Regions from separate parts of the Franzmannia qiaohouensis genome, predicted to be linked through region 1. Evidence: predicted binding sites of a transcription regulator. Region 1 holds the regulator's gene; each other region holds the start of a gene.
What was found. The regulator sigma-54, encoded in region 1, starts transcription at its own class of promoters, with help from an activator protein. The targets are predictions, from matches to a motif close to TGGCACNNNNNTTGCTNT.
Positions count from the first base shown of each region.

Region 2: QC821_RS19305 (ANTAR domain-containing response regulator) is a predicted target of sigma-54. The motif match lies at 2,612-2,629, and genes of this name have one in related genera.
Region 3: QC821_RS19445 (NCS1 family nucleobase:cation symporter-1) is a predicted target of sigma-54. The motif match lies at 4,875-4,892, and genes of this name have one in related genera.
Region 4: QC821_RS03965 (CmpA/NrtA family ABC transporter substrate-binding protein) is a predicted target of sigma-54. The motif match lies at 4,531-4,548, and genes of this name have one in related genera.

Region 1 is NZ_JARWAM010000006.1:86,548-94,008, forward strand. It holds gene QC821_RS09475 (KpsF/GutQ family sugar-phosphate isomerase) at 1-653, shown strand, start outside; gene QC821_RS09480 (KdsC family phosphatase) at 665-1,222, shown strand; gene lptC (LPS export ABC transporter periplasmic protein LptC) at 1,226-1,816, shown strand; gene lptA (lipopolysaccharide transport periplasmic protein LptA) at 1,813-2,322, shown strand; gene lptB (LPS export ABC transporter ATP-binding protein) at 2,359-3,084, shown strand; gene QC821_RS09500 (RNA polymerase factor sigma-54) at 3,247-4,659, shown strand; gene hpf (ribosome hibernation-promoting factor, HPF/YfiA family) at 4,771-5,079, shown strand; gene QC821_RS09510 (PTS sugar transporter subunit IIA) at 5,087-5,575, shown strand; gene rapZ (RNase adapter RapZ) at 5,655-6,578, shown strand; gene QC821_RS09520 (HPr family phosphocarrier protein) at 6,583-6,852, shown strand; gene pmbA (metalloprotease PmbA) at 6,866-7,461, opposite strand, start outside.
Region 2 is NZ_JARWAM010000018.1:17,692-25,152, forward strand. It holds gene QC821_RS19295 (NAD(P)/FAD-dependent oxidoreductase) at 1-522, opposite strand, end outside; gene QC821_RS19300 (CmpA/NrtA family ABC transporter substrate-binding protein) at 790-1,812, opposite strand; gene QC821_RS19305 (ANTAR domain-containing response regulator) at 1,809-2,402, opposite strand; gene QC821_RS19310 (nitrate reductase) at 2,917-5,676, shown strand; gene cobA (uroporphyrinogen-III C-methyltransferase) at 5,636-6,538, shown strand; gene QC821_RS19320 (GNAT family N-acetyltransferase) at 6,800-7,291, opposite strand; gene QC821_RS19325 (peroxiredoxin) at 7,391-7,461, opposite strand, start outside.
Region 3 is NZ_JARWAM010000018.1:49,612-57,072, forward strand. It holds gene preA (NAD-dependent dihydropyrimidine dehydrogenase subunit PreA) at 1-572, opposite strand, end outside; gene QC821_RS19430 (NAD(P)-dependent oxidoreductase) at 569-1,960, opposite strand; gene hydA (dihydropyrimidinase) at 2,002-3,444, opposite strand; gene QC821_RS19440 (nitrilase-related carbon-nitrogen hydrolase) at 3,467-4,333, opposite strand; gene QC821_RS19445 (NCS1 family nucleobase:cation symporter-1) at 4,951-6,462, shown strand; gene codB (cytosine permease) at 6,569-7,461, shown strand, end outside.
Region 4 is NZ_JARWAM010000002.1:390,483-397,943, reverse strand. It holds gene QC821_RS03985 (fructosamine kinase family protein) at 1-747, shown strand, start outside; gene cynS (cyanase) at 752-1,192, opposite strand; gene QC821_RS03975 (ABC transporter ATP-binding protein) at 1,185-2,147, opposite strand; gene ntrB (nitrate ABC transporter permease) at 2,164-3,024, opposite strand; gene QC821_RS03965 (CmpA/NrtA family ABC transporter substrate-binding protein) at 3,028-4,443, opposite strand; gene QC821_RS03960 (sigma 54-interacting transcriptional regulator) at 4,735-6,654, shown strand; gene QC821_RS03955 (efflux RND transporter periplasmic adaptor subunit) at 6,809-7,461, shown strand, end outside.

The sequences.
Region 1 (7,461 bases):
CCGCCCTGCTGCCGCTGCTCAAGCGCATGGGCACGCCGTTGATCAGCATGACCGGCCGCCCCGGCTCGACGCTGGCGCGCCACGCCGAAGCACACCTCAATGCCGCCGTGGCCCGCGAGGCCTGCCCCCTCGATCTGGCGCCCACTTCCTCGACCACCGCTGCACTGGCGCTGGGCGATGCGCTGGCGGTGGCGCTGCTCGAGGCACGCGGCTTCACCGCCGAGGAGTTCGCCCTGTCGCACCCCGGCGGCAGCCTCGGCCGACGCCTGCTGCTCAAGGTCGGCGACCTGATGCACCAGGGCAGCCGCCTGCCCCAGGTGCCGCTCGGCAGCCCACTGCGTGATGCGCTGCTCGAGATTACCCGTCAAGGCCTCGGCTTCACCTGCGTGGTCGATGAACAGGGCCTGCTGGCCGGGGTCTATACCGACGGTGACCTGCGGCGTACGCTCGATCAGTATGCCGACCTGCGACCGCTCAAGGTCGACGACGTCATGACCCGCCCCGGCAAGCGCATCGGCGCCGAGATACTGGCCGCCGAAGCGGTGCGCGTGATGGAGGACAACCGCATCACCGCCCTGGCGGTGGTCGACGACCAGGGCCGCCCGGTGGGCGCCCTGCACATGCACGACCTGCTCACCAGCGGCGTCATCTAGGAGGTTTTTTAATGAGCCCCGACACCCCCGCCTTACCCCCGGCACTGATCGACCAGGCCCGCCATGTGCGCCTGTTGGCGCTGGACGTCGACGGCGTGTTCACCGACGGCCGCCTCTATTTCCAGGCCGACGGCATAGAGATCAAGGCGTTTCATACCCAGGACGGCCACGGCGTCAAGCTGCTTCGCCAGGCCGGCCTGGAGGTTGCCTTGATCACCGGACGCGACTCGCCGATGGTCAGCCAGCGTGCCGCGGCGCTGGGCATCGACCATGTGCTGCAGGGCCGCGAGGACAAACTCGCCGCGCTGCGCGAGCTGTGCCAGCGGCTTGGCCTGGGACTCGAACAGGTCGCCTACGGCGGCGACGACCTGCCCGACCTGGCGGCGATCAAGCGTGCCGGGCTCGGCATCAGCGTACCCAACGCGCCGGATTACATTCGCGCCCACGCCGACTGGGTTACCCAGCGCCCCGGCGGCCACGGTGCCGTGCGTGAGATCTGCGATGCGCTGCTTCAGGCCCAGGGCCACTGGGGCGCGGTTGTCGACACCTACCTGCACGGGAAGCGCTGAGCCATGGCCATCCGCCTGCCGCGCCCCTCCTACAAGCTCTGGCTGCTGCTGCTCCTGCTGATGCTTGGCGGGGTGCTGGCACTGTTCGAGCAGCGCGACAGCTTCGGCCCCGGCCCGGTGCCGCGCGACGCCGCCGGCGAGCCCGACTACTACCTCGAAGACGCCACCATGACCCGCTTCGACGCCCAAGGCCGGCCCCACCAGCGGCTCGTGACGCCACGCCTGGTGCACACCCCCCACGACGACATTACCCGCACCCAGACGCCAGTCAGCCGGCTGCTCGACAGCGAGGGCCGCACCTGGTTCGGCTTCGGTGACGTCGGCACCCTCGGCCCTGGCAATGAGCGGCTGACGCTGGCCGGCAACGCCCGCCTGGAGGCCCCCGACGAGGGCTGGCGGCTGGAGACCAACGTGCTACACGTCGACCTCGATATTGGCCACGCCTTCAGCGAGACCACTGCTACCCTATATCAGCCGCCGCAGTGGACCCGCGGCGAACGTTTCGACGCCTGGATCGACGAAGACCGCATGCGCCTGACCGATAACGTACGCGGCCACCACCCACCCGAAGGCTCCGAGGAACCCGCATCATGAGGCGATCATCCCTGACCCTGGCAGTGGCCGCCTGGCTGTTGCTGGGAAGCGCCGCTGCCCTGGCCCAGACCCAGGACGCCAGCCAGCCCATCGACGTCACCGCCGACCAGCTCGACCTCGACGACCGCGCCGGCACCGCGGTCTACACCGGCGATGTGGATATCCGCCAGGGCTCGCTGCAGGTCACCGGCGACCGCGTCGAGATCCGTCGCAACGATGCCGGCGAGGTCTCGCGCATCACCGCCACCGGCGAACGCGCCTACGTCGAGCAGCGCCCACAGCCCGACGAAGAGTTGATGCGCGGCTGGGGCCGCACCATCATCTACCACGTCGCCGCGCGCCGCGTGGAGCTGATCGACCAGGCCGAGCTGCACCAGGCCCGCGACACCTTCGACGGCGGCTACGTCGAGTACTTCCTCGACCGCCGCGTGGTCCAGGCACGCTCCGAGGTCGAAGGCAGCGAGCGCCAGCGCGTACGCATGACCCTCAACCCCGAACAGAACTGACTCGAGCCACTTCGCTCCCCTACTTAAGGCAAGCGCATGACGACCCTTCGCGCCAAACACCTGGCCAAGAGCTACAAGCGCCGCCGGGTGGTGCACGACATCAGCCTGACCATCGACCAGGGCAGCATCGTCGGCCTGCTCGGCCCCAACGGGGCCGGCAAGACCACCTCGTTCTACATGATCGTCGGGCTGGTCAAGGCCGACGCCGGCGAGGTCCATATCGACGACCGCGACCTGTCCCGGGCGGCCATGCACGAGCGCGCCCAGGCCGGGCTCGGCTACCTGCCCCAGGAAGCCTCGGTGTTTCGCAAGCTGTCGGTGGCCGACAACATCATGGCAATCCTCGAGACCCGCAAGGACCTCGACCGCGCCGGGCGCCAGGCGCGCCTCGAACAGCTGCTCGGCGAGTTTCATGTCACCCATATCCGCGACAATCTGGGCATGAGCCTGTCCGGCGGTGAGCGACGCCGGGTCGAGATCGCCCGCGCGCTGGCTACCGAGCCGACCTTCATCCTGCTCGACGAACCCTTCGCCGGGGTCGACCCGATCTCAGTGGGCGAGATCAAGGGCATCATCCGCCAGCTCAAGGCGCGCGGCATAGGCGTACTGATCACCGATCACAACGTCCGCGAGACCCTGGATATCTGCGACCGCGCCTATATCGTCGGCGACGGCCAGATCATCGCCGAGGGCAGCGCCACCGAGGTGCTCGATAACCAGCGAGTCCGCGACGTCTACCTCGGCGAGGACTTCCGGCTCTAAGAATACCGTCCTCAAGCCCATGAAAACACGCTGGGCTATTGACAACTGGCACACGAATTGCGCATGGCATGCTTATTGCAGAGATTTCATACCATAGTGCTTGCATGGGGTCGCGACGCGGGCTAACGTAATCGCTCACTTGTCAGCGAAGCCGTCTCCCCCATGGCCATGAAACCCTCGTTGCAACTGCGCGTCGGTACCCACCTGACGATGACCCCCCAGCTGCAGCAGGCGATCGCCCTGCTGCAGCTGTCGACCCTCGATCTTCGCCAGGAAATCCAGCAGGCGCTGGAGTCCAACCCCATGCTCGAGCTCGACGACGCTTTCGGCGAGCAGGAGGTCGCCGAGGCCAAGGAGGACGACTGGTCGAGCGAGATCCCCGACGAGCTGTCGGTCGACAGCGACTGGTCGGACACCTACCAGGACATGGCCCCCAGCGGCAGCGGCGAAGCGCCGGACTTCGAGCGCAACGCCAGCGGTGAAAGCCTCCATGACCACCTGGCCTGGCAGCTGGCGATGACCGACCTGGTCGACCGTGAGCGGATCATCGCCGAGAGCCTGATCGATGCCGTCGATGACAACGGCTACCTGGCGGCGAGCCTCGACGAACTCAGCGGCGGGCTGCGCGACCAGGGGCTTGCCGGCCTCAAGGTCAGCGAGGTCGAGCAGGTGCTGCTGCGCCTGCAGCAGTTCGAGCCTACCGGGGTATGTGCCCGCGACCTGCGCGAATGCCTGATGCTGCAGCTCGGCGTGCTGCCCGATGACACCCCGCTGCTGCCACAGGCCAAGCGCCTGGTACGCCAGTTCCTGGAAGCCCTGGCCGGCGACGATCGCAAGCTGCTCAAGCGTCGCCTGCGCCTCGATGACGACCAGCTCGACCACGTCATTGCCCTGGTCCGCACCCTCGACCCGCGCCCCGGCCAGGCCTTCAGCGACAGCGGCAATGACTACGTCATCCCCGACCTGATCGCCCGCCATACTCAGGCCGGGTGGCGCATCGAGCTGAATCCCGAGGCGCTGCCACGGATGCGTATCCAGCCCGACTACGCAGCACTGATCAAGCGCGCCGACAAGAGCGACGACAACGCCTTCATGAAGCAGCACCTGCAGGAGGCACGCTGGCTGATCAAGAGCCTGTCGAGCCGCAACGACACCCTGCTGCGGGTCGGTCGCGAGATCATGGCGCGCCAGTTCGACTTCCTCGAGCAGGGCGAAGAAGCCATGAAGCCGCTGATCCTGGCCGACATCGCCCAGGCAGTGGAGATGCACGAGTCGACCATTTCGCGTGTCACCACCCAGAAATTCATCCACACCCCGCGCGGGGTGTTCGAGCTCAAGTACTTCTTCTCCAGCCACGTCGGCGGCGCCGGCGAGGGCGACGCCCACTCCAGCACCGCGATCCGCGCGCGCCTCAAGAAGCTGATCGGTGAGGAGCCGGCGCGCAAGCCGCTGTCCGACAGCAAGCTGGTCGACCTGCTCGCCGATAGCGGCATCAAGGTCGCCCGGCGTACCGTGGCGAAGTATCGCGAAGCCATGGGCATCCCGCCCTCAAGCGAGCGCAAGCGTCTGTCCTGACAGTAAAAAAACCTGCAACATCGGTGCTGATCAAATCCACCGGCACAGGGGCTATGCAGCGCCACAAAAAGGGTTACAATCGAAGCGACACCCGCAGGAAAGGAGCGTGCCATGCAAGTCAACATCACCGGACACCATGTTGAACTGACCGAATCGCTGCGTGATTACGTCGACGAGAAACTTGCCCGCCTCGAACGACACTACGACAACATCACCACCGTGCAGGTCACGCTTTCCATCGAAAAGGAGCGCCAGCACGCCGCCTGCACCCTGCACGCCGCAGGGGCCGATATTCACGCCGATGCCCAGGACGTGGACATGTACGCCGCCATCGACGCCCTGGCCGACAAGCTCGACCGCCAACTGGTCAAACACAAGGAAAAAGCTCAGGCCCGCGCCCAAGGCGCCGGTGTCCGCTGATTTCTCCATGACTCTGCAAACCATCCTGCCCCCCGAGCGCGCCCTGTTCGGCGTCCCCGGGGGGAGCAAGAAACGGGTGCTGGAATTCTTCAGCACCTTCATTGCCCAGAACACCCCGAGCCTCGACAGCCAGGAAGTCTTCAGCCGGTTGATCGGACGCGAACGGCTGGGCAGTACCGGCATCGGCAACGGGGTCGCCATCCCCCATGCCCGCAGTCCCCACTGCAAGACGCCGCTGGCCGGCTTTCTCAAGCTCAGCGAAGCGGTCGACTTCGATGCCATCGACGGTGACCCGGTAGATCTGGTGTTCGTGCTGCTGGTTCCCGAACAGGCCGACGACACCCACCTGGCACTGCTCGCCGAAGTCGCCGGCGTGATGAACGACGCCGAGACCCGCGCCAAACTGCGCCACTGCGAGAGTCAGCGTGAACTTCATGATACCCTGATGGATGCCATCGACCGTCAGGCCCAGCATCCCGATACTCCCGCTCCCTGAGCCTTTGCCAGGGCCGCCTGGAAGCCCCGCGACTCATGTCGGCGGCACGTTTTAGCGCAGGTTCGCGCAGGAGAGCAGCATGCAGCTCGTGATCATCAGCGGCCGATCCGGCTCGGGTAAATCGATTGCCTTGCAGGCCCTCGAAGACCTGGGCTTCTACGCCATCGACAACCTCCCGGCGATGCTGCTCGGTTCGCTGGTCGACGAACTGCATGCCGGCGAGCCGCGGCGCTCCTCGATCGCCGTCAGCATCGACGCACGCAACCTGCCGGATGCCCTCGAGCGCTTCCCGAGCCTGCTCGACGAGGTGCGCCAGCGCGGCGTCGACTGCCAGGTCGTGTACCTCACCGCCGATGCCAAGATCCTCCTCGAACGCTACTCGGCCACTCGCCGTCGCCACCCGCTGACCCGCGACAGCGACCGCACCCTGGCCGAGGCGATCGACTCCGAAGAGAGCGCACTGGCCGAGATCCGCGACCTGGCCGACCTGACCATCGACACCACCCGGCTGTCGGTCCACGACCTGCGCGGACGCATTACCGAGCAGGTCGCCCAGCATGTCGGCAAGCAGCTGACCCTGACCTTCGAGTCGTTCGGCTTCAAGCGCGGCGTGCCGCTGGACGCCGACACCGTGTTCGACGCCCGCTGCCTGCCCAACCCCTACTGGGATCCACGGCTGCGCCCCTTCAACGGCCGTGACGCCGAGATCGTCGAGTTCCTCGAGGGCTATCGCGACGTCGCCGACATGGCCAGTGACATCCACGGCTGGCTGAGCCGCTGGCTGCCGGCCTATCAAGCCAGCCATCGCAGCTATGTCACCGTGGCGATCGGCTGCACCGGCGGCCAGCATCGCTCGGTGTACCTGGTCGAACGCCTGGCCACCGAGTTTGCCGCCCGCTACCCCGATGTGCGCCTACGCCACCGCGAACTGGGCATTCACACCGCCATCACCCGCCCCGCTGCCAAGGACAGCGAGCACGCCACGCCACTACAAGGAAGTTGAACCGATGCCGAGCCGTGAGCTGACCCTGACCAACAAGCGCGGCCTGCACGCCCGCGCGGCCACCAAGCTGGTGCAGTGCTGCCAGCCGTATCGTGCCAAGGTCAAGGTCCAGCACGCCGGGCGCGACGCCGACGCGGCCAACATCATGTCGCTGCTGATGCTCGCCGCACCCTGCGGCAGCGCGCTCACCGTTCACGCCGAAGGCGACGACGCCGAGGCCGTGCTCGACGCCTTGAGCGCACTGTTCGAATCACGCTTCGAAGAGGGCGAGTAGGCGCTCCGCTGCCTCAACTGCCCGCCACCGTCATCTCGTCGATCAGCCAGCTGCCACTGTGAATGCTGCCGCGGGTGTCGACGTCATCGCCCACCGCCATCAGGCCGCGGAACATCTGCTCGAGATTGCCGGCAATGGTGAACTCCTCCACCGGGTGCTGGATCACGCCGTTCTCGACCCAGAACCCCGCCGCACCGCGGGAGTAGTCGCCGGTCACCCCGTTGACGCCCTGCCCCATCAGCTCGGTGACCAGCACCCCGGTGCCGAGCTGCTCGAGCAGTGCGGCATGCGGCGTCAGCGGCGCCTCGAGACGCAGGTTGCGGGCGCCACCGGCGTTACCGGTGCTGTGCATGCCGAGCCGCCGCGCGCTGTAAGCCGAGAGCATGTAGCTGGCCAGCCGCCCCTGGTCGATGAACACGTTGTCGCGGGTATAGACGCCGTCGTTGTCGAAGGGCGCACTGGCCGAGGCACCGATCTCCAGCGGCCGCTCGCCCAGCGTGAACCAGCTCGGGAACAGCGTCTCGCCGAGGCGTCCGCACAGGAAAGAGGCGTCGCGATACAGCGCCCCACCGGCGATGGCGCTCATCAGGTGGCCGATCAGACCGGCCG
Region 2 (7,461 bases), on a different contig from region 1:
GGCGGCCTCCAGGCCGAGCAGGCCGCCGCCGATCACCACGGCGCTGCCGCCACCTTGTGCGCACTCGGTGAGGGTGGCGGCGTCCTCCAGGTCACGAAAGCCGTGGACGCCCTTGAGATCGATGCCGGACACCGGGGGCATGGCCGGGCGCGAGCCGGTGGCCAGCACCAGGCGGTCGTAGTCGAGCCGGCGTCCGCTGGCGGTGATCACCTGGCGCGCCCGGCGTTCGATACGCTCGACGCGGTCGCCGAGGATCAGCTCGACGCCCTGCTCGGCATACCAGTCGGCGTCGCGCAGGGTCAGGGCGGCGTGGTCCAGCTCGCCGGCGAGTAGCGGCGAGAGCAGAATGCGGTTATAGGCCGGCACCGACTCGGCACCGATCACGGTGATCTGCGACGGCGGCGCGGGCCGGGCCAGCAGCGCCTCGACCAGCCGCTGGCCGGCCATGCCGTTGCCGATGATCAGCACCCGGTCGCGGCGACCAGGACCTTCAGGCATGGGGGCTTGGGGCGTTAGTGTCATGTCGGTCGACTCCTCGATGACTGGAGCATGCGGCCAAAAAAAAGACGCCTCGGCGTCCTGCTGGAGCAGGAAGCCAAGACGTCTGTGTCCGGTGGTGACGGTCGCCATTGACCGTCGGGCGACCGCGATGCCGCCGAATATTGCGTTGCTCTAGCTAAAGCAAAGCGCCTGCCAATCGGCGGTAATTTCGTCTTTTGGTAGAATTTTCAGTCGACTGGAGGTGTGGTGCAGGGGGGAAGCTGGCCCCATGACGGGGCCAGTTGCACGTCAGTGGTGCAGGGCGCGGTCGAAATGCACAGCGCTGTAACACTCGCCGAGGGTGGCGAGATCGAGCTGCTGCCCCTGATCGCGCAGCTGCTGGTCGATCTGTTCGGCGAGCAGCTCGGCAAACGCAGGGTCGGGGCGCAGCATATCGCGGCCGCAGAGCCGCTGCCGCAGCGGCGGGGCGTCGATGGGCAGGGTCTCGAGATGGCCCACCGAGCGGTCGAGGTAGGGCGGCAGGGCCAGCCAGTCGCGGGCCTGCAGGCGATTGGCCGGCGACTCGGCGAGCCAGTCGCTAGCGGCGATCAGCGCGTGAATCAGCCGGGCTAGCGTTGCCGGGTAGCGATTCGCCCAGGAGCGGGTCACGCCGAGGACCTTCTCCGGCTGCTCCGGCCACAGCTGGGCACCGCTGGCGACGATGCGACCGACCTGGCGGTGCTCGGCGAGGCTGCCCCAGGGCTCGCCGACACAGAAGCCGTCGATCTTGCCCTGCTGCAGGGCGTCGACCATGCGCGGCGGGGGCAGCGCCACCAGCTCCACGTCGCGATCGGCATCGATGCCACCCAGGCTCAGCCATTGGCGCAGCTGATAGTGCTGGCAGGAGTGGGGGTAGACCATGCCCAGACGCGGCCGCTCGCCACCGGCGGTGAGGTAGCCGGCCAGCGCCCTGGCGCTGGCGGCCGGGTCGTCGCCCAGGCCCGCCGTGCAGGCGTCGGCCAGCGCCTGGGAGAGTACGATGGCGTTGCCGTTACGGCTCAGGGTGATCGGCGCCAGGGTATCGCAGGGCGCGCGCCCCAGCCCCAGGCTCATGGCCAGCGGCATCGGCGCCAGCATATGGGCGCCGTCGAGCAGCCCGGCGGCGACCTTGTCGCGCAGCGTCGACCAGGCGTTCTGGCGCGATAGCGTGACCTCGAGGCCCTGATCGGCAAACAGGCCGCGCTCGCGAGCGACCACCAGCAGCACGCAGTCGAGCAGCGGGATAAAACCCAGCTGCAGGCGCTGCAGCTCGGCCGGAGGAAGCGTGTTCATAAGCCTTTCTCTAGTCGTTCGAGGATATCGATGACGCTTGTGGCGACCTCGGCGATGCGCTGGCCGCGGTCCATGGCTAGCTTGCGCAGCATCTGGTAGGCCTGCTCTTCGTCACAGCTCTGGTGGCGCATCAGCAGCCCCTTGGCACGTTCGATGCGTTTGCGCTCGGTGAGTTGCGTACGGGTGCGGTCGAGCTCCTGGCGCATCGCCTGGAACGCCTCGAAGCGGGCGATGGCGACCTCGATGATCGGCTCGACCCGCCCCTGGGCCAGGCCATCGACCACATAAGCGCTGACCCCGGCCTTGAGCGCCGACTGCATGGTCTCGGGGTCGTGATGGTCGGCGAAGAACACCACCGGGCGAGGGTTCTCGCGGTTGAGCTGGGTCATGCTGTCGAGAATGTCGCGGTCCGGTGACTCCATGTCGATGATCACCACGTCGGGCTGATGCCTGGCCACCATCTCATTGAGGCTGGCAGGGCTCTTGAGGTGGCAGATCACCCGATGACCTTCCCTGACCAGCGCCTCCTCGACCATGGCGGCGCGCACCTCTTCATCATCGACCAGTAGAACATCAAGCGCTGGGGGCATGGTGTGGGCTCGTCTAGCAGTGGTTGAGGCGCACGTACTTAGGTACTGCAAGTTATATTCCACGTCGGCCCAGTGAGCGTCTGCAAAAGGGCTGCACTCGTCTTCGTTCGCCTCTTTTGCAAACGCCCTCTCCGTGGCCGGCGGGGCGGCGCACGCTGCCGGTGGGAGGCGTCGAGTGCCTTCGGCAGGCTGCTGCGCCGCGTCATACTGGTGCAAAACCCAGGCCAAGCGCAATGCTGTGGTGCGATCAGCGCCGCCGCTGGCGATCCGCGGCGGTGTCGTCGGCTCGCCGGCCGGCCCGGCCCGCCGGGCAGTGGCGGTAGGGCAGGGCCTAGCTGGCATGGCGCTTGCTTGGTGTATGCCTAGCACTATGACTACAGCATAGATAATTGCCGAGGGCCAACGCCGGCCCTCACCCGACGACGACGTCCACTATCGGCATCCCCAGATGCCGATAGTGGGCGTTTTTGCGTTTTAGCCCTTGCATCGGGCGGCGGCGAAACGAGGAGTCACCATGTATCAGGCCGATGATTCAGCGCCGATATGCGATCGAGCAAAGACCACCTGCCCCTACTGCGGGGTAGGCTGTGGCGTGACCGCAACCATCGAGGGTGGGGCGATAACCGCCGTGGAAGGGGATCGCCAGCACCCGGCCAACTATGGGCGGCTGTGCGTCAAGGGCTCGGCGCTGCACGAGACCCTGGGCCAGCAGGGGCGCCTGACCCGGCCGTGGGTGGATGGCGCCGAGGTCGACTGGGACGTAGCGCTGGACGCCGTGGCCAGCCGCCTCACGGCGATCCGCACCGAGCATGGCAATCAGGCGCTGGCGGCCTACCTCTCCGGCCAGCTGCTGACCGAGGACTACTACGTCGCCAACAAGCTGTTCAAGGGGTTTCTCGGCACGCCGCACCTGGATACCAACTCGCGGCTGTGCATGGCCTCGGCGGTGGCCGGCTACAAGCGTGCCTTCGGCGCCGATGCGGTGCCGTGCTGCTACGAGGACCTCGAGGAGGCCGAGCTGGTGGTGCTGGTGGGCTCCAACCTGGCCTGGAACCATCCGGTGCTCTATCAGCGCATCAAGGTGGCCAAGACCCGTAATCCGCTGATGCGGGTGGTGGTGATCGATCCGCGGGTCACCGACAGCTGCGAGATCGCCGACCTCTACCTGGGGCTCAAGCCCGGCAGCGACGCGCGTTTGTTCAATGGCCTGCTGAGCTGGATGGCGGCCAAGGGCAAGCTGGACAAGCTGTATCTCACGCGCCATACCCAGGGCTTCGACGAGGCGCTGGCCGCGGCCCGCGAGGAGGCCAGCGACCTCGAATCGGTGGCCGCCGACTGCGACCTCGACGCCGAGGCGCTGGAGACCTTCTACTACTGGTTCGCCAGCCAGCTGCACGTGGTCACCCTCTACTCCCAGGGCGTCAACCAGTCCTCCAGCGGCACCGACAAGTGCAACGCGATCATCAACTGCCACCTGGCCGGCGGCAAGCTGGGCCTGCCTGGTGCCGGCCCCTTCTCGATCACCGGCCAGCCCAATGCCATGGGCGGCCGCGAGGTGGGCGGGCTGGCCAACCAGCTGGCCGCACATATGGACTACCACACCCCCGGCGCCATCGACCGGGTGACCCGCTTCTGGCGCACTGCGTCGCTGACGCCGACCCTGCCCGAGGGCCCGGGGCACAAGGCCGTCGAGCTGTTCAGCGCCATCGAGCGCGGCGAGGTCCAGGCGCTGTGGGTGATGGCCACCAACCCGGCGGTGAGCCTGCCGGACGCCGCCCGGGTGCGCGCGGCACTGGCCAAGTGCCCGTTGGTGATCGTCTCCGAGTGCGTGACCGACACCGACCTGCTGGCCTATGCCAATATCGTGCTGCCGGCCTCGAGCTGGTCGGAGAAGGACGGCACCGTAACCAACTCCGAGCGCTGCATCTCGCGCCAGCGCGGCCTGCTGCCGCCCCCCGGGGATGCACGCCACGACTGGTGGATCATGTGCGAGGTCGCCAAGCGGCTGGGCTACGGCGAGGCCTTCGCCTACGCCCACCCCAGCGAGATCTTCGACGAGCATGCCCGGCTCTCGGGCTTCGAGAACACCGCCGAGCCCGCGGGCGCCAGGCGGCTGTTCGATATCTCCGGACTGGCGGGCCTCGACCGCGTCGCCTATGATGCGCTGGCGCCGATCCAGTGGCCGGTCACCGCCCAGGCGCCGCGGGGCACCGCGCGGCTGTTCGAGGATGGCCACTTCGCCACCGACAACGGCCTGGCGCGGCTGGTGCCGATCACCCCGCGTGGCCCCGAGCAGCGCCTGAGTGCGGCGCGGCCATTGCGCCTCAACACCGGGCGTATACGCGACCAGTGGCACACCATGACCCGCACCGCACGCGCCCCGCGGCTGATGAACCACCGCGCCGAACCGTTTATCGAGGTGCATCCCGACGATGCCGTGGCGTACGGCGTCGCCGACCAGCGCTTGGCGCTGCTGAGCAGTGAGGCCGGTGAGTATCGCGCCCGGGTGCGCGTCGCCAAGAGCCAGCGCGCCGGTGAGGTGTTCGTGCCGATGCACTGGAGCGACCGCTTCACCAAGCAGGCGCGCAGCGGTGCCCTGATCACCGGCCACACCGACCCGCTCTCGGGGCAGCCGGAATCCAAGCACGGCGCCGTGGCCCTGGCGCCGCTGAGTACCGCCTGGGAGGCCACCCTGTTAGTCAGCGAAGCGCTCAGTGAAGAGCTCAGCGACGCTGCGCCCTGGTGCGAGAGCGACTACTGGGCGCGCATTCCCATGCGCGGCTGCCAGCGCTGGCAGTTGGCCAGCGGGCAAGTCGAGCACGACTGGCTCGAGCGCCTGGCGGCCTGGCTGCCCGAGGCGGCGACGCTGTGGTGCGAAGATGCCGGTGATGGGCGGCTGCGTGCCGCGGCGGTGCGGCATGGACAACTCTGCTGGTGGGCCATGGTCGGCCCGCCCGCCGAACTGCCGGGCCTGGCCTGGCTCGAGCAGCGCTTCAACGACGCCGAACTGAGCGACACCCATCGCCGCCGGCTGCTGGCCGGCTGCGACGACGGCGCCGCCGATACCGGCCCCACCATATGCAGCTGCCACCAGGTCGGCCAGAAGGCGATCGTCTCCGCCATTCGCGACGGCGATACCAGCGTCGAGGCGCTGGGCGCCCGGCTCGCCTGCGGCACCCAGTGCGGCAGCTGTATTCCAGAACTCAAATCCCTGCTCGAAGAGGAACGCACCCATGCGCGCACCAAGCCGACCCCTGAAACCCAAGTGGCCTGACGCCTTGGTCCGCCTCAGCCAGCGCATGACGCGCTACTTCACCGCGCTCGGCGGCGAGCCTTCAGGCGCCACGCCCGGCGTGGCGCTGGGCGGCGAGTGTCGCCCGGGCAAGGTCTACCTGGTCGGCGCCGGCAGCGGCGATGTCGAGCTGCTGACCCTCAAGGCCGCGCGGCTGCTGCAGCAGGCCGATGCGGTGGTCTACGACCGTCTGGTGGAGGAGGAGGTGCTGGCACTGATCCCCGCCGGCCGCGAGCGCTACTACGTGGGCAAGGCACGCGGCCACCACAGCGTGCCCCAGGCCGAGATCGGTGCGCTGATGGTGCGCCTGGCCGGCGAGGGCAAGTCGGTGGTGCGCCTCAAGGGCGGCGACCCCGGGGTGTTCGGACGCATGGGGGAGGAGCTGGCCGCCCTGGCGCAGGCCCAGGTGCCCGCCGAGATCGTGCCCGGCATTACCGCCGCCTCGGCCGCTGCGGCGAGCATGGGCATTCCGCTAACCGACCGCGGCCATGCCCAGCAGCTGCGCTTCGTCACCGCCCAGCTATGCCGCGAGGACGGCACACCGGACTGGGCCTCGCTGGCGCGCCGCGACGAGACCCTGGTGTTCTACATGGGGCTCTCCAAGGTCGCCGCCATCTGCGCCGGGCTACGCGACGCTGGCCTGCCCGGCGACTGGCCGATCATGCTGGTGGCCAACGCCAGCAAGCCCGAGCAGCAGTCGCTGATCGGCAGCCTGGCGGATATGCCGGCCCAACTGGCGGACCAGCCGCTGCCCTCGCCGTGCCTGATCGTGGTCGGCAGCGTGGTGCGCATGGTCGCGACCAGCCCCGCCGTGCATCAACACGCGTCAAACTTAACCATTTAATCCAAAGCATGCGCCATGTCTGAAAAGTCGGCGAGCGAAGGTCAGGTCTAGGCCCGTTCCCGACGGGCCAACGCACTCCCCACATCCATGTGGGTCGCAAAGCAAAAATCGGCGACAAATCGTCAGGATTGACGATTTGGGCAGCTCCGCTGCTCAAAGAGCGAGCGACAAGGATGTCGCGAGTCCAAAGCGGAGTTTACGGGGTGTTAATGAGTACTTTGAGCCGATTTTTAACGCCGTATGGCCGAGCGCAGCCACTTTTCAGTCCGTGGCCAGGCGCTTGTACATGATGCGGGTATTAACCAGCCCCAGCTCGCGGTGGCGGTAGCCGCCAGGCACCGTGCCGATGATCTCGAAGCCGAGCGTCTGCCACAGGCGGATGGCCACCTCGTTGGTCGCGACCACGGCATTGAACTGCATGGCTAGGTAGCCGGCCTCGATGGCGACCCGCTGGGAGTGCTCGCACATGGCGCGGGCCACCCCCTTGCCGCGGGCCTGGGGGGTGACCATATAGCCGCAGTTGCAGACATGGTCGCCGGGCCCGGCGGCGTTGGGCTTGAGGTAGTAGGAGCCGAGCAGCTCGCCGTCCTGCTTGACGACGAAGGTGAACTGGGGAAGCTCGCACCACAGCCGCCAGGCGGTATCGAAATCCATGTTTGGGTCGAAGGCGTAGGTCTCCTGCGCCTCGACGATGGCCTTGAAGGTCGGCCAGAAGGCGCGGAAGTCATCGCGGGTAATCGGAGTGATGTCCATGCGGTCTCTCGATGATGGCAGCCGACTATTCTGACCAGTCACCCCTGTGACGCACAAGGGCCGGCCACCAGGGCCGGCCCTTGCGTACCGCCGTTAGTCTCAGAGCTGAGCCAGCACCGTCTCGGCACTGCTCTTGTCGACGCCCTTGGCATCGATGCCGATGTACTCCA
Region 3 (7,461 bases), on a different contig from region 1:
GTGATGTTGGGCGTCAGCTTGACGATCACCGGTTTGGAATAATACTGCTTGCACCAGCGCGCCACCTGCTCGATCAGGTCGGGGTTCTGGCCCACCGCCGCGCCCATGCCGCGCTCCGGCATGCCGTGGGGGCAGCCCAGGTTGAGCTCGATGCCATCGGCGCCGGTCGCCTCCACCAGCGGCAGGATATGCTGCCAGGCGGCTTCCTCGCAGGGCACCATGATCGAGACGATCAGCGCGCGGTCCGGCCAGTCGCGCTTGACCCGGGCGATCTCCTCCAGGTTGATCGCCAGCGAGCGATCGGTGATCAGCTCGATATTGTTGAAGCCCAGCACCTCGCGGTTCTTGCCGAAGTGCGCCGAGTAGCGCGACGAGACGTTGACCGCGGGTGGATCCTCGCCGAGGGTCTTCCAGACCACGCCGCCCCAGCCCGCGCGATAGGCGCGCTCGACGTTGTAGGCCTTGTCGGTGGGCGGGGCCGAGGCCAGCCAGAAAGGGTTGGGGGACTTGATTCCGGCGAAGTCGATGGACAGGTCGACGCCGTTGACGAGGTGGTCCGTGCGAGTGTTCATGCGGCCTCCTGCTTGGCCAAGAGATCCTGATGAATGGCGTGGGCGGCCAGCTTGCCGTGCTGCACGGCCTGGACGGTGAGATCCTGGCCGGGGGCGACACAGTCGCCACCGGCGTAGACCCGCGGCAGCGAGGTGCGAAAGGCGTCGTCGACGCGGATGCGCTCGCCGTCGCGGGCCAGTTCACTGGCCGCCGGGTCGCTCAGGCTGTCGCCATCGAAGCCCTGGCCGATGGCCTTGAATATCGCGTCGGCCTCGACCTCGAAGGTCTCGCCGGTGCCTTGCAGTTGCCCCTCGGTGGCGTGGGTTCTTTCGAAGCGCATGCCGCTCACGCGGCCTTCGGCGTCAAGCAGCACCTCACGCGGCGTCGCCCAGGTCAGCATGCGCACGCCGTTGGCCTTGGCGATCTCCTGCTCGTGGCCGGTGGCCGACATGGCTTCCACGCCGCGCCGATAGACCAGAGTCACCTCGTCGGCGCCCAGGCGTGCCATCTGAGTCGCCATGTCGATGGCGGTGTTGCCGGCGCCGATCACCACGCAGCGGCGAGCCAGCGGGAGCTGGGCCAGGTCGTCGCTCTGGCGCAGGATCTTGATGTAGTCCACGGCCGCTGCAAGGCCCGGCGCATCCTCGCCGGTCAGCCCCAGCTGGCGGCTGGCACCCAGGCCGAGGCCGAGAAACACGCTGTCATAGTCGCTATGCAATTGCGCGAGGCTGAGGTCGTGGCCAAGACGCTGGCCGTAGCGCATCTCGATGCCGCCAATCTCGAGCAGGAACTCGACCTCCTTGCGCGCGAAGTCGTCGGTCATCTTGTAGCGGGCGATGCCGTACTCGTTGAGCCCGCCGGGCTTGGCCTCGGCCTCGAAGACGGTGACCCGGTGGCCGAGCATCGCCAGCCGGTGGGCGCAGGCCAGCCCTGCCGGCCCGGCCCCGACCACCGCCACCTGGTAGCCGCTGTCGGCGGCGCGCTGGAACGGATGGCCGTCGAAGCGCGCGTGATCGGTGGCATAGCGCTGCAGCAGGCCGATCAGCACCGGCTGGCACTCGGCATCGTGATTGCGTACGCAGCGCTGCTCGCAGAGGATCTCGGTGGGGCAGACCCGGGCACAGCTGCCGCCGAGGATGTTCTGTTCGAGGATGGTGTGCGCAGCGCCGTCGATATTGTCCTCGCTGATCTGGCGGATGAAGCGTGGGATGTCGATATCCGACGGGCACGCCTCGACGCAAGGGGCGTCATAGCAGTACAGGCAGCGCTGGCTCTCGATCATCGCCTGGCGCGGGTTCAGCGGCGGATGCAGGTCGCTGAAGTTGGCCTCCAGCGCCTCAGGCGATGTGCCCGGGCGGCCGGCAACGGTATCGCCGGCCCGGGGCAGATGGGTCAGGTCATGTTTCACGGTAACACCTCGTTGTTGTTGTGGGCCTGTCAGGGGCCTGCCTAGCCGCGCTTCACCGGCTTTGGCGCATTGAGCTCGGCGCGGCGTTTGAGCAGCTCATACACGCCGGGGTAGGCGGGGCGCTTGAGGTAGCGGCCCGCGCCGCGCTCGGCGCGCAGTTCGCCGTCGCGCCACACCCATTTGCCCTGGCTGACGGTGTGACGCGGGATGCCGCGTACCGTCTTGCCTTCGAAGATGTTGAAGTCGACGTTCTGGTGATGGGTCTCGGCTGAAATGGTGCGGGTGCCCTTGGGGTCCCACACCACCAGGTCGGCGTCGGCGCCAACCTGCACCGCGCCCTTGCGCGGATAGAGGTTGAAGATCCGCGCGGTGTTGGTCGAGGTCAGCGCCACGAACTCCTGCATCGACAGCTTGCCGCTGTTGACCCCCTCCTCCCAGAGTACCGCCATGCGGTCCTCGACCCCGGCGGTGCCGTTGGGGATCTTGGTGAAGTCGTCCTTGCCGGCGGCCTTCTGCTCGGCGCAGAAGCAGCAGTGGTCGGTGGCGGTGGTCTGCAGGTTGCCCGACTGCAGGCCGTGCCACAGCGCCTCCTGATGGCCCTTGGGGCGAAACGGCGGGCTCATCACGTGGGCCGCGGCGCGTCCCCAGTCGGTATCCAGGTAGACGCTGTCGTCGAGCACCAGATGGCCGGCCAGGCACTCGCCGTAGACCGGATGACCCTGCTGGCGGGCATAGGCGATCTCGTCGACGGCGTCCTTGGTGGAGACGTGAACAAGATAGATCGGCGCGCCCAGCGTGCTGGCGATACGGATCGCGCGACTGGCCGCTTCGCCTTCGACCTGGGGCGGCCGCGACAGCGGGTGCGCCTCGGGCCCGGTCATGCCCTCGGCCAGCAGCTTCTGCTGCATGTGGTAGACCAGCTCGCCGTTCTCGGCGTGCACGGTGGGCACCGCGCCGAGCTCCAGGCAGCGCGAGAAGCTCTCCACCAGGATGTCGTCGGTGGCCATGATCGCGCCCTTGTAGGCCATGAAGTGCTTGAAGCTGTTGACGCCGTGGTCGCGTACCAGGGTGCCCATCTCCTCGCGCACGCTGTCGTCCCACCAGGTGATGGCGACGTGGAAGGCGAAGTCGGTGGCAGCCTTTTCCGCCCAGCCCTGCCAGGTCTCGAATGCCTCGAGCAGCGACTGACCGGGCTGGGGGATCACGAAATCGATGATCGAGGTGGTGCCGCCGGCCAGCGCCGCGGCGGTGCCGGTATAGAAATCCTCGCTAGCCACGGTGCCCATGAAGGGGAGCTGCATATGGGTGTGTGGGTCGATGCCGCCGGGCATCACGTACATGCCCTCGGCGTCGATGACCTCGCCGCCCTGCGGCGCCTCTAGATTGCTGCCGATGGCTTGGATCTTGCCGTCATCACAGAGGACGTCGGCGCGGTAGGTGTCGCTGTCGGTGACCACGGTGCCACCGCGAATCAATAGGCTCATGGTGCGTCTCCTGGTGTCGGGATCATTCGCCGTCGGTCAACCGGGCATAAGCATCCGGGCGGCGGTCGCGGAAGAACTGCCAGTTGTTGCGCACCTCGCGGACCATATCGAGATCGATCTCATGGATCAGCAGCTCGTCGTCCTTGTCGCTGGCCTGGGCCTCGATCTTGCCGCGCGGATTGACGATGTAGCTCGAACCGTAGAATTCGCCGATGTTCCAGGGCGCCTCGGTGCCGACGCGGTTGATGGCGGCGATGAAGCAGCCGTTGGCGGCGGCCGAGGCCGGCTGTTCGAGCTCCCACAGATACTGGGAGAGGCCGGCGACGGTGGCCGACGGGTTGAAGATCACCTCGGCACCGTTGAGTGCCAGCGCCCGCCAGCCCTCGGGGAAGTGGCGGTCGTAGCAGATGTAGACGCCGATCTTGCCGTAGGCGGTATCGAATACCGGCCACTCCGACTTGCCGGGCTTGAAGTAGAACTTCTCCCAGAAGCCGGCGACCTGGGGGATATGGGTCTTGTGATACTTGCCGAGATAGCTGCCGTCGGCATCGAAGACCGCTGCAGTGTTGTAGTAGATCCCGGTCACCGTCTCCTCGTAGACCGGCACGATCATCACCATGCGGTGCTTGGCGGCAAGCTTCTGCATCATCTGGCAGGTCGGTCCCTCGGGTACCCGCTCGGCAGCGGCATACCACTTGGGGTCCTGGCTGGGGCAGAAGTAGGGCTGGTTGAAGACTTCCTGAAAGCACAGCACCTGCACGCCGGCATCGGCGGCCTGCTGGATCAACGGCAGGTGGGCGTCGTTCATGGCGTCGCGAATGGCGTCTGGTTCCAGGTCGGTACTGGTGTTCAGCGCCATCTGGATCAGACCGATCTTCATCTTCTGCATGGCATTTCACTCATCTTGTGTTTGTTGTCAGGACGGTTTCCCTGCCGTGGTGGTGCGGGGAGGGTCCAAGGCACGATCTGGGTTGTTATTAAAGTTGACTCATAAGACAGCTGTTTTAAGCTAGTCGGCATCGACAGGTTCCTGCAAGAACTTTTTTTCCACCTGGCCAGTTTGTCTATAAGTCATTGTATTGAAAGTTTTATTTATGGTTATATGCCGCGACATCCCCATTTTGGTGATTCTCTGCACCATAATGGACAAACGCATATTTCCTATATTTTTCTTTTATAACAGTAGGTTGTGATTTATTTCCGCGGGCTTTTGTTAGCTAGATAATGAATCTTGAACCATTATGAAAACTGACTAGCCTGTCATGAAGCGTGAAGGAGATGACAACGTAGTTTGCTTTTTCTTTCGCTATGACGACGCCAATTAAGCTGTCAGCAAAGACAGTTTTTCACAAAAATCATTGAGTTGAAGGCCCTGGGAGTGCCCTGTGGCGAGGCTGGCAGTGGCGTCATGCGTTGCTAATGGCGCAACTGGGCACGCTTATTGCGTTGCATCTGACACGTACGCCGCCAGGCGTTGTGACGACACAAGTGACGAGGAGAACAACAATGACCGTCAAGGCATCGAGGATGGTGGATAGGCAAGGATTGATCGAGCTCGAGGAGGGCGATGACGTCCGCGACAGTCCACGTTTCAATGCTGATATCGCGCCGACCAAGGCGCATGAACGCACCTGGTCGAAATGGAACGTGGCCGCCCTGTGGGTGGGCATGTCGATCTGCGTACCCACCTATACCCTGGGCGGTGTGCTAACCGCCTATTTCGGCCTGAGTGTCGGCGAGGCGCTGTTTGCGATCCTGCTGGCCAACGTGGTGGTGCTGATACCGCTCACGCTGAACGCCTTTCCCGGTACCAAGTTCGGGATCCCGTTTCCGGTAGTGCTGCGCTCATCGTTCGGCATCCTGGGGTCGAATGTGCCGTGTCTGGTGCGGGCACTGGTCGGCTGTGGCTGGTTCGGGGTGCAGACCATGTTCGGCGGGCTCGCGATTCACTTGCTGCTGTCGACGATCTTTCCCCCATGGCAGGCGCTGGGTGGCCTGGGTGAGGTGGTCGGGTTCTTCGTCTTCGGCGCCATGAACCTGTATGTGGTGATTCGCGGCGCCGAGTCGATCAAGTGGCTCGAAACACTGGCCGCGCCGCTGCTGCTGGCGGTCGCCGTGGGCCTGATGTTCTGGGCCTGGCCGCATATGTCGATGACTGAGCTGCTGGCGCAGCCCCCGTCGCGCCCGGAAGGCGCGCCGGTGTACGGCTACTTCTTCGCCGGGCTTACCGCGATGGTGGGTTTCTGGGCGACGCTGTCGCTCAACATTCCTGACTTCAGCCGCTTCGCCAAGAGCCAGAAGGATCAGATCGTCGGCCAGGTGCTGGGCTTGCCCATGACCATGTTCTTCTTTGCTGCCCTCGGGGTGGTGATGACGGCGGCGTCCGAGTCGCTGGTGGGGCAGACCGTGGCCGACCCGGTGAGTCTGATCGGCATGATCGACAACCCGTTCTGGGTTGCTCTCGCCATGCTGTTCATCATCATTGCGACCATCTCGACCAATACCGCCGCCAATATCGTCTCGCCCACCAACGACTTCCAGAACGTGGCGCCCAAGCTGGTCGACCAGACCCGCGGGGTGTTGATCACCGGCGCCGTGGGGGTCTTGCTGATGGGCTATGATCTGCTGCAGAAGGCCGGGGTGATTACCGCCGGGGTGTCGCTCGAGCAGATGTACTCCAACTGGCTGCTGGGCTATTCGAGCCTGCTGGGGCCCATCGCCGGGATCATGGCGGTGGACTACTTCCTGATCAAGCGCCAGCGGCTCGATGTGCCGAGCCTGTATCAGGATGGGCGCGCTTATCCGGCGGTCAACTGGCCTGGCTTCGTCGCCTTCGGCATTCCCGTCGCACTGACCGTGATATCGCTGCTGACCGGCACCATGTACTGGTTCTACGATTACGGCTGGTTTACCGGCTCGGCCTTGGGTGCCGTGATCTACTATGTGGCAAGCCAGGTGATGTCGCCGGTGAACGTGTCGGCGACGGCTGCGGCCATCGAGCCCGAACGCATGCCCTGATAGCGTCGTTCGAGTAATGCACGCGCCGCGCCCCGGCCATCAGCCCGGGGCGCTGTCGTGTCGGCCTTCCCGCTAGACGGGCATTTCATTCATTCCGGAGCTAACAATGAAAACATCCGATTATCCGCTCAGCGCCGTACCGGCAAGTCGCCGCAAAGGACTGCTCTCGACGACCATGGTGCTGCTGGGTTTTACCTTCTTTACGGCGACGATGTGGGCGGGCGGCTCGCTGGGCACGGCGTTCACCTTTGGTGAGCTGCTATGGGTGATCACCATCGGCAACCTGCTGCTTGGCGGCTATGCCGCGGCACTGGCGTATATCGCCTGTCGCAGCGGCCTCAACTCGGTACTGATGGGGCGCTTCTGCTTCGGTGAGCTTGGCAGCAAGCTCTCCGACTTGCTGCTCGGCTTCACCCAGATCGGCTGGTACGCCTGGGGGACGGCCACCATCGCGGTGATCCTGGTGCAAACCACTAACCTGCCCGGCTGGATGGAGATCCCGCTGATGGTGGTGTTCGGCATGGCCTTCTGCATTACTGCGATGATCGGCTATCGCGGTCTCGACTGGCTGTCGCGTTTTGCCGTGCCGGCCATGCTGCTGTTCATCCTGATCAGCCTCTATACCGGCATGCACGATATTGGCGGGTTGAGCGGCCTGTTAGGCCAGACGCCCACTGGCAGCATGAGTTTTGCCGCGGCCGTCACGGTGATCATCGGCACCTTCGTGAGTGGTGGGACCCAGGCGACCAACTGGAGCCGCTTCGCGCGTTCGCCGAAAATCGCGGTGATCGCCACTCTGGCGGCCTTCTGTGTCGGCAACGGGCTGATGGTGCTAACCGGTGCGCTGGGCGCGCTGATCTATCAGCAGGCGGACATCGTCGACGTGATGCTGGCGCAAGGGTTCGTGGTGCTGGCGGTGTTGATGCTGTTCCTGAATATCTGGACCACTCAGGACAACACCATCTACAACTTCGCCGTGGCCGGTTGCAACCTGCTACG
Region 4 (7,461 bases), on a different contig from region 1:
CTCGATACCGACCAGGGCGCGGTGGTGGTCAAGCGTGACGATAGCCAGCGGCTGGCCGGCGAGGCCGATGGCCTCGAGGCGCTGCGCGCCGCCGATAGCGGCCTGGTGGTGCCCGAGGTGCTGGGTCAGGCGGGCGAGTGGCTGGTGATGGAGGCGCTGCACGCCTCGCGGCGTGAGGCGGGGGATGCCTTGGTGCTTGGCCAGGGGCTGAGGGCACTGCATGCGCACAGCGCAGCCGAACACGGCTGGCCGCGGGACAACGCCTGCGGGCTGACCCCTCAGCCCAACGCGCCGTTGAGCGACGGGCGGGCGTTTCAGCGCCAGCGGCGCCTGCTACCGCTGGCCGCCGCCTGCCATGAGCGCGGCCTGCTGGACGCCGGCCTGCGCCGGCGCCTCGAGACCCTGGCCGAAGGCCTGGAGAGCTGGCTGCCGGATGCCCCGGCGAGCCTGCTGCACGGCGACCTGTGGAGCGGCAACGTGCTGTATACCCCGCGCGGGCCGGCGCTGATCGATCCGGCGGTGTATCGCCACTACCCGGAGGTCGACCTGGCCATGCTGACGCTGTTCGGCGCTCCCGGGGAGGCCTTCTTCGAGGCCTACTGGAACGGCGACGCCCCGGCCGACTGGCCGAGGCGCGAGGCGCTGTTCCAGCTCTATCCGCTGCTCAACCACCTGCTGCTGTTCGGTGGTGGCTATCGCGGCGGGGTCGAGCGGGCGGTGGCGCGGGTCGAGTCCTACCAGGACTAGCTGTTTACCAAGATTTATATGGCAGGAACTTGCCGCTCAGGGTCAGCAGCACCCGGTCGCCCTTGGGATCCTCGACCTTGTCGACCTCCATGGTGAAGTCGATGGCGCTCATGATGCCGTCGCCGAACTTCTCCTGGACCACGTCCTTGAGCGTTTCGCCGTAGACGCCCACCACTTCGTAGAGGCGATAGACGAAGGGATCCTGGGGGATCGCTTCGTCCCAGGCCTTGGTGGGGAAGGCCTTGAGCGCGTCGGCCGCCTCGCTGTCGACGCCGAGCACGTCGCACAGCTTGTGGGCCACCTCGTGGCTGGCACTGTTCATGCCGTAGCAGGCCGAGGCGACCCACACCGGCGACATGCCGACGGCGCTGCCGATCGCGTCCCAGCTGAGCTGTTTGCGCGCCTTGGCGGCGAGCAGGGTGTGGCGCATTTCGAGCTTATCCATGATGCGTCTCCTTGGGAGTGAAGCTGACCAGGGTGTCGTGGGTATTGTCGGCATCCGCGGCGCGGCCGCCGGATGCCGAGGGGCTGTCGGCCGCGGACGAGGCGTGCTCGACCGGGTTGACCGATTCGGGGTAGCGCAATCCGCGCTGGTCGAGATCGGCGGTGCGCAGCTCGCCGGAGCGGTTCACCAGGAAATCGACCAGGTAGTTGCGGATGGTGTAGAAGTGCGGATGCTTGACGATCTCGCCGCGCTGGCGCGGCCGCGGCAGGTCGATCTCGACGGCCTCGGCGATACGCGCCTCAGGGCCGTTGGTCATCAGGAAGATACGATCGGCGAGCAGGATCGCCTCGTCGACGTCGTGGGTGATCATGAACACCGTCTGCTGATCCTGGCTCCAGATCTTGATCAGCTCGTCCTGGATGACGCCACGGGTCAGGGCGTCCAGCGCCCCGAACGGTTCGTCGAGCAGCAGCAGCTTGGGCTTGGTGGCGAAGGCGCGGGCGATACTCACTCGCTGGCGCATGCCGCCGGAGAGCTGCGCTGGCTTGCGGTCCACCACGTCCTTGAGGCCGACCATCTCGAGATAGGCGAGGCTATGCTCGGTGACCTTGGCGTCGCTCCACTCCTTCCAGCGGGCGCGTACGCCGAAACGCACGTTCTCCAGCGCCGACAGCCACGGCAGCAGGCTGTAGTTCTGAAACACCACGCCGCGCTCGAGGCCCGGGCCATCGATCTCCTTGCCCTCCATCACCATGGCGCCGTCGCTGAACTGATCGAGGCCGGCCAGGGCGTTCATGATCGTCGACTTGCCGCAGCCGGAGTGGCCGATGATGCAGACGAACTCGCCTTTCTCGAGCTGGAAGCTGACGTTCTCGAACACCGTCAGGTCGGGCTCGCCCTTGGCGCCTGGGAAGCGCTTGGCGGCTTGCTGGACTTCTACGAAGGCGTGACTCATGTCTCTCTCCTCAAGGTTATTCCTGGTAGGCGACCAGCTTGGCGACGGCACCGAGGGCCAGGTCGAGCAGCATGCCCACCACGCCGATCAGCAGGATCGAGAAGATCACGCTGGTCAGGTCGAGGTTGTTCCACTCGTTCCACACGTAGTAGCCAATGCCGGTGCCGCCGACGAGCATCTCAGCGGCGACGATCACCAGCCAGGCGATGCCGATGGAGATGCGCATGCCGGTGAGAATGGTCGGTGCCGCGGCGGGCAGGATCACCTGGAAGGCGGTCTTGAGCGGCGACAGCTCATGGGTGCGCGCGACGTTGACCCAGTCCTGCCTGACCCCGGCTACGCCGAAGGCGGTATTCAGCAGCATTGGCCAGATCGAGCAGATGAAGATCACGAAGATCGCCGAGGCCTGGGCGTCGCGGATGATGAACAGCGCCAGCGGCATCCAGGCCAGCGGCGAGATCGGTCGCAGCACCTGGATAAAGGGGTTGAGCGCCTTGTAGGCCAGCGGTGACATGCCGATCAGGAAGCCGATAGGGATCGCGATCAGCGCCGCGGCGAAATAGCCGGTCAGTACCCGGAACAGCGAGTAGCCAAGCTGGATGCCGATGCCCTTGTCGTTGGGGCCGGCATCGTAGAAGGGATCCGACAGCTGCTCCCAGGCGCGCACCACGATCGCCGAGGGCGGCGGTACGCTGGCGGTCTCGTCGGCGCCGGCCATCAGCTGCTCGTACTCGCTGAGTTCGCCGCCGCCAGCCCCCAGGATCGGCGCGCGGTTGAGGCCCTCCCAAAGGCCGACGAACAGCGCCAGCAGCAGTACGGCAAGGATGCCGGCGCGGACGTTGAGGCTGAAGTTCCACTCGGTGGTCGTGCGGTCCATGAGTTAGCTCCTGCGGATGTCGAAGCTGTCGAGATAGGCTTCGGGATCGGTGTAGTCGAAGGTCTTGCCCATGATCTGGTAGTTGCGCGAGGTCTCTTGCGGGGCCTCGTAGCCCAGCTCGCGCATCACCTCGCCGGCTTCGCTGGCCAGGAACACATCGCGGGCCACCTGCTGGTAGTCGACATCGCCGTCGATATAGCCCCAGCGCTTCATCTGGGTCAGGATCCACACCGCCATGGAGTGCCAGGGGAAGGGGTCGAAATCGATGCGGTCGGGGACGTCGCGCACCTCGCCCAGGCCGTCGGCGAAACGCCCGGTCAGGACCTGCTCGATGACGTTGACCGGCTGGTTGAGGTAGTTGGTGGGGGCAATGGCCTCGGCGATCTCGGAGCGGTTGGCAGGGTCCGAGGAGTACTGGGTGGCGTCGATGATCGCCCGCAGCAGCGCGCCGTAGGTATTGGGGTTCTCGCGGGCGAAGGTGGCGCTGGTGGCGAAGGCGCAGCACGGATGACCGTCCCAGATCTCCTGGGTCAGCAGGTGGATGAAGCCGATGCGCTCGTAGACCGCACGCTGGTTGAACGGGTCCGGTGACAGGAAGCCGTCGATGTTGCCGGCGCGCAGGTTGGCGACCATCTCGGGCGGCGGGATGACGCGGATCTGGATGTCCTGGTCGGGGTCGAGGCCGTGCTCGGCGACGTAGTAGCGCAGCAGGAAGTTGTGCATCGAGTACTCGAAGGGCACGCCGAAGGTGAAGCCCTTCCACTGCTGCGGGTCGCGCTTGTCCTGGTGGTCGAGGTGCAGCACGATCGCCTGGCCGTTGATGTTCTCGATGGCCGGGGTAATGAAGGAGCGGCGACTGGAGCCGGCGCCGAGGCTCATCGCCAGCGGCATCGGTGACAGCATGTGCGCGGCATCGAAGGTATCGTTGAGCGAGTTGTCGCGGATCAGCGCCCAGCCAGCGGTCTTGATGACGTTGACGTCGAGGCCATAGCGCTCATAGAAACCCATCGGGTGGGCCATGATGATCGGTGTGGCACAGGTGATGGGAATGAAGCCGACGTCCAGTTCGGTCTTCTCCAGCGGGCCAAGATCCTCCTTGACCGCCGCCTTGATGGCGTCCATGGGGAACAGGCTGGCCAGCGCGGCGGCCACGGTGCCGCCGCCGACCAGTTTCATGAACTGGCGGCGATGCATATCGCTATGGCCGAACATGCCGCGCACCAGCGCGCTCTCGACCACGCGATCCATCATCTCCTCGCTGTTGGCGGGCTGCGCAGCGTCGCGCTTGGTGCCATCGGAGGCGAGGCGTGCCGCGGCGTCGTGGCGGCAGTCGTGGCAGTCGCAGTGGCGGCCATGAATCAACGACTGGCGATGATCGAAGGGGTTGCCCAGGCTGTTGTGTTCGTTGTGATCGCTCATGTTGTTGTTCACCTCATGGAAGCAGTGGGACGTCGGGATGCGCCGCGGTGGTGCAGTAGCGGGAGTTACGGCGACGCTAGGACAACCATTGCCAGGCCCGTGCCAGTTACCGCCAAGGAACAGATAGTCGTTGTCATACAGTGGGTTGGCGGTACTGGATGGCGTCCGGGAGGGAGTGGTCGGTAATCACGAAATTTCGTCATCTACGATATTTCGTTGGTTTTTATACGAAATATCGTCACTGGCGCGGGTTTTGTATGACCTTGGGCATGTGCCATTGAGGAGCCCGCCATGCCCCCTGTATCGCCCCTGCATCAGCGCGTCTTCCTGCAATCGCCCCAGGCCATGCTGGTGGTCGATCCGTTAGCCGATCAGCTGCTGGAGGCCAATCCCGCCGCCAGCCGCCTGCTGGGCGGTGACGCCGAGGCGTTGGCAAGCCGGCCAGTCAGCCATTTCCTGGGCGCATCGCTGCCGCTGTGGGTGAGCTTTACCGATGAGGTGCTGACCCGCTCGCCGGGCTGGTCGGATGACCTGGTGGTGCTCGACCTGGCCCGCCAGCCGCACAACGTCGAGGTATTCGGCCAGCGCCTCGACGATGGCCAGACGCTGCTGTTGACCCTGACCGACCGCGACCAGGCAGAGCAGCGCCGTGCCAAGGCCGACCTGCGTCGCCAGCACCGCCGCGGCCACGTCGGCTGGGAGCGGGTCGAGCAGGTCTTCGAGCGTATCGAGCGCCAGAATCAGCTGATCCTGGGCGCCGCCGGGGAGGGGATCTACGGCCTCGACGCCGAGGGCAAGACCACCTTCGTCAATCCCGCCGCCGAGCGCATCCTGGGCTGGAGCAGCGACGACATGGTCGGTCACGATGCCCACCTGATGTTTCACCACACCCACGCCGACGGCAGCCATTTCCCGGTGCAGCAGTGCCCGATCCACGCCTCGTTCAGCGACGGCCAGGTGCATCGCGTCGACGACGAAGTGTTCTGGCACAAGAACGGCGAGGCGATCCCGGTGGAGTACACCAGCACGCCGATCTTCGAGATGGGGCGGTTGGTGGGGGCGGTGGTGCTGTTCCGCGATATTCGCGAGCGCAAGCGCGCCGAGCAGCAACTGCGCGACGCCCTGGCCGAAGTCGAGTCGCTCAAGCAGCGTCTCGAACTCGAGAACCAGTACCTGCAGGAGGAGATCAAGGCCGAGCTCAACCACCGCGAGATCGTCGGCGAGAGCCCGGCGGTGGTGCAGCTGATCCGCCAGATCGCGCTGGTCGCGCCCACCGATGCCAATGTCCTGATCAGCGGCGAGTCGGGCACCGGCAAGGAGCTGATCGCCCGCGCCATTCACGTCGGCAGCGAGCGCAGCGACCGGCCGCTGATTCGCGTCAACTGCGCGGCGATTCCCCACGACCTGTTCGAAAGCGAGTTCTTCGGCCATGTGAAGGGCGCCTTCACCGGCGCCGTCAACGATCGGCCGGGGCGCTTCGAGCTGGCCGATGGCGGCACCCTGTTTCTCGACGAGGTGGGCGAAATTCCGCTGGCGCTGCAGAGCAAGCTGCTGCGGGTGCTTCAGGATCAGCAGTTCGAGCGGATTGGCGGCAATCGCACCCGCGAGGTGGATGTGCGGGTGATCGCCGCCACCAACCGCGACCTGCGCGATATGATCGAGGCCGGCGAGTTTCGCGAGGACCTCTATTTCCGCCTCAATGTCTTCCCGATCGAATCGGTGCCGTTGCGCAGCCGCATCGAGGATGTGCCGCTGCTGGCCCGGCACTTCCTGCAGCGCGCCTGCCAGAAGTTCAACAAGCCGGGGGTGAGGATCCCGCCGGCCCAGCTGCAGATCCTGCAGCGCTACCCCTGGCCGGGTAACATTCGTGAACTGGAGAACGTCATCGAACGCCAGGTGATCGTTACCCAGGATCGGCGCCTGATGTTCGACGACCTGCTGCTCGGCGAGCCGCCGAGCCCGCGCCGTGAGCCATCCGAGCCGGCGGTCACGGCAGCTGATGCCAGCGCGCCGCTGCCGGAGCAGGAACTGTGCCGCCGCCAGCGCGACAACGCCATCGCCGCGCTGCAGCGCTGTGCGGGCAAGGTCTCGGGCCGCGATGGCGCCGCCGAGCTGCTGGGCCTCAAGCCGACCACGCTGTTCTCACGGCTGCGCAAGTGGGGCGTCGAGCCGCGTGACTATCGCCGCCGTGACGCCGCGAGCGATGCTTGACCTCAAGTATGGTTAAGCCGCTAGGGTGCCGGCTGTTCACATAAATTGACCTGGTACAAGCCTGGCATACATACATGAATGTAACTATAATGCGCACCTTTCCCGGTGGCTCGAGGACGGAGCCACTTATACGTTTCACACCTGGAGGCACCTCATGCGACTGGCACCCCGAGCGGGCGTGACCCCGATTCGAACCCTGCTGTTGGCAGGGCTGATCAGCGTAGGCTTGGCGGCCTGTGGTCAGAACGGCGAGGATGAGGAGGGGCCTCCGGGCGGCGAGGCGGGTGGGCCACCGCCGACCACGGTATCGGTGATCAGCGTCGAGCCGCGCGACGTCGAGGTGGTGCAGGAGTACGCCGGGCGCGCCCGCGGCTCGCGTGAGGTCGAGGTGCGAGCCCGGGTCGAGGGGATCCTGCAGGAGCGCCTCTATACCGAGGGCCAGGTGGTCGAGGAGGGCGAAGCGCTGTTTCGCATCGACCGCGAGCCCTACGAGATCGCGCTGCGCCGCGCCGAGGCCGAGCGGGCCAATGCCCAGGCCGATCTCAACCAGGCGCGCCGCGAGTGGCAGCGGATCTCGTCGCTGTTCGATCAGAACGCGGTCAGCGAGCGCGAGCGTGATACTGCCCTGTCGGGACGCGAGCTGGCCGAGGCGCGCTATGCCCTGGCCGATGCCGGCGTCGCCGACGCCCAGCTCAATCTCGACTACACCGAGGTCACCGCGCCGCTGGCGGGGGTAACCGGGCTCGAGAGCTTCCCGGAGGGCAGCTTGATCGATCGTGGCCAACTGCTGACCAGCGTCACCCAGCA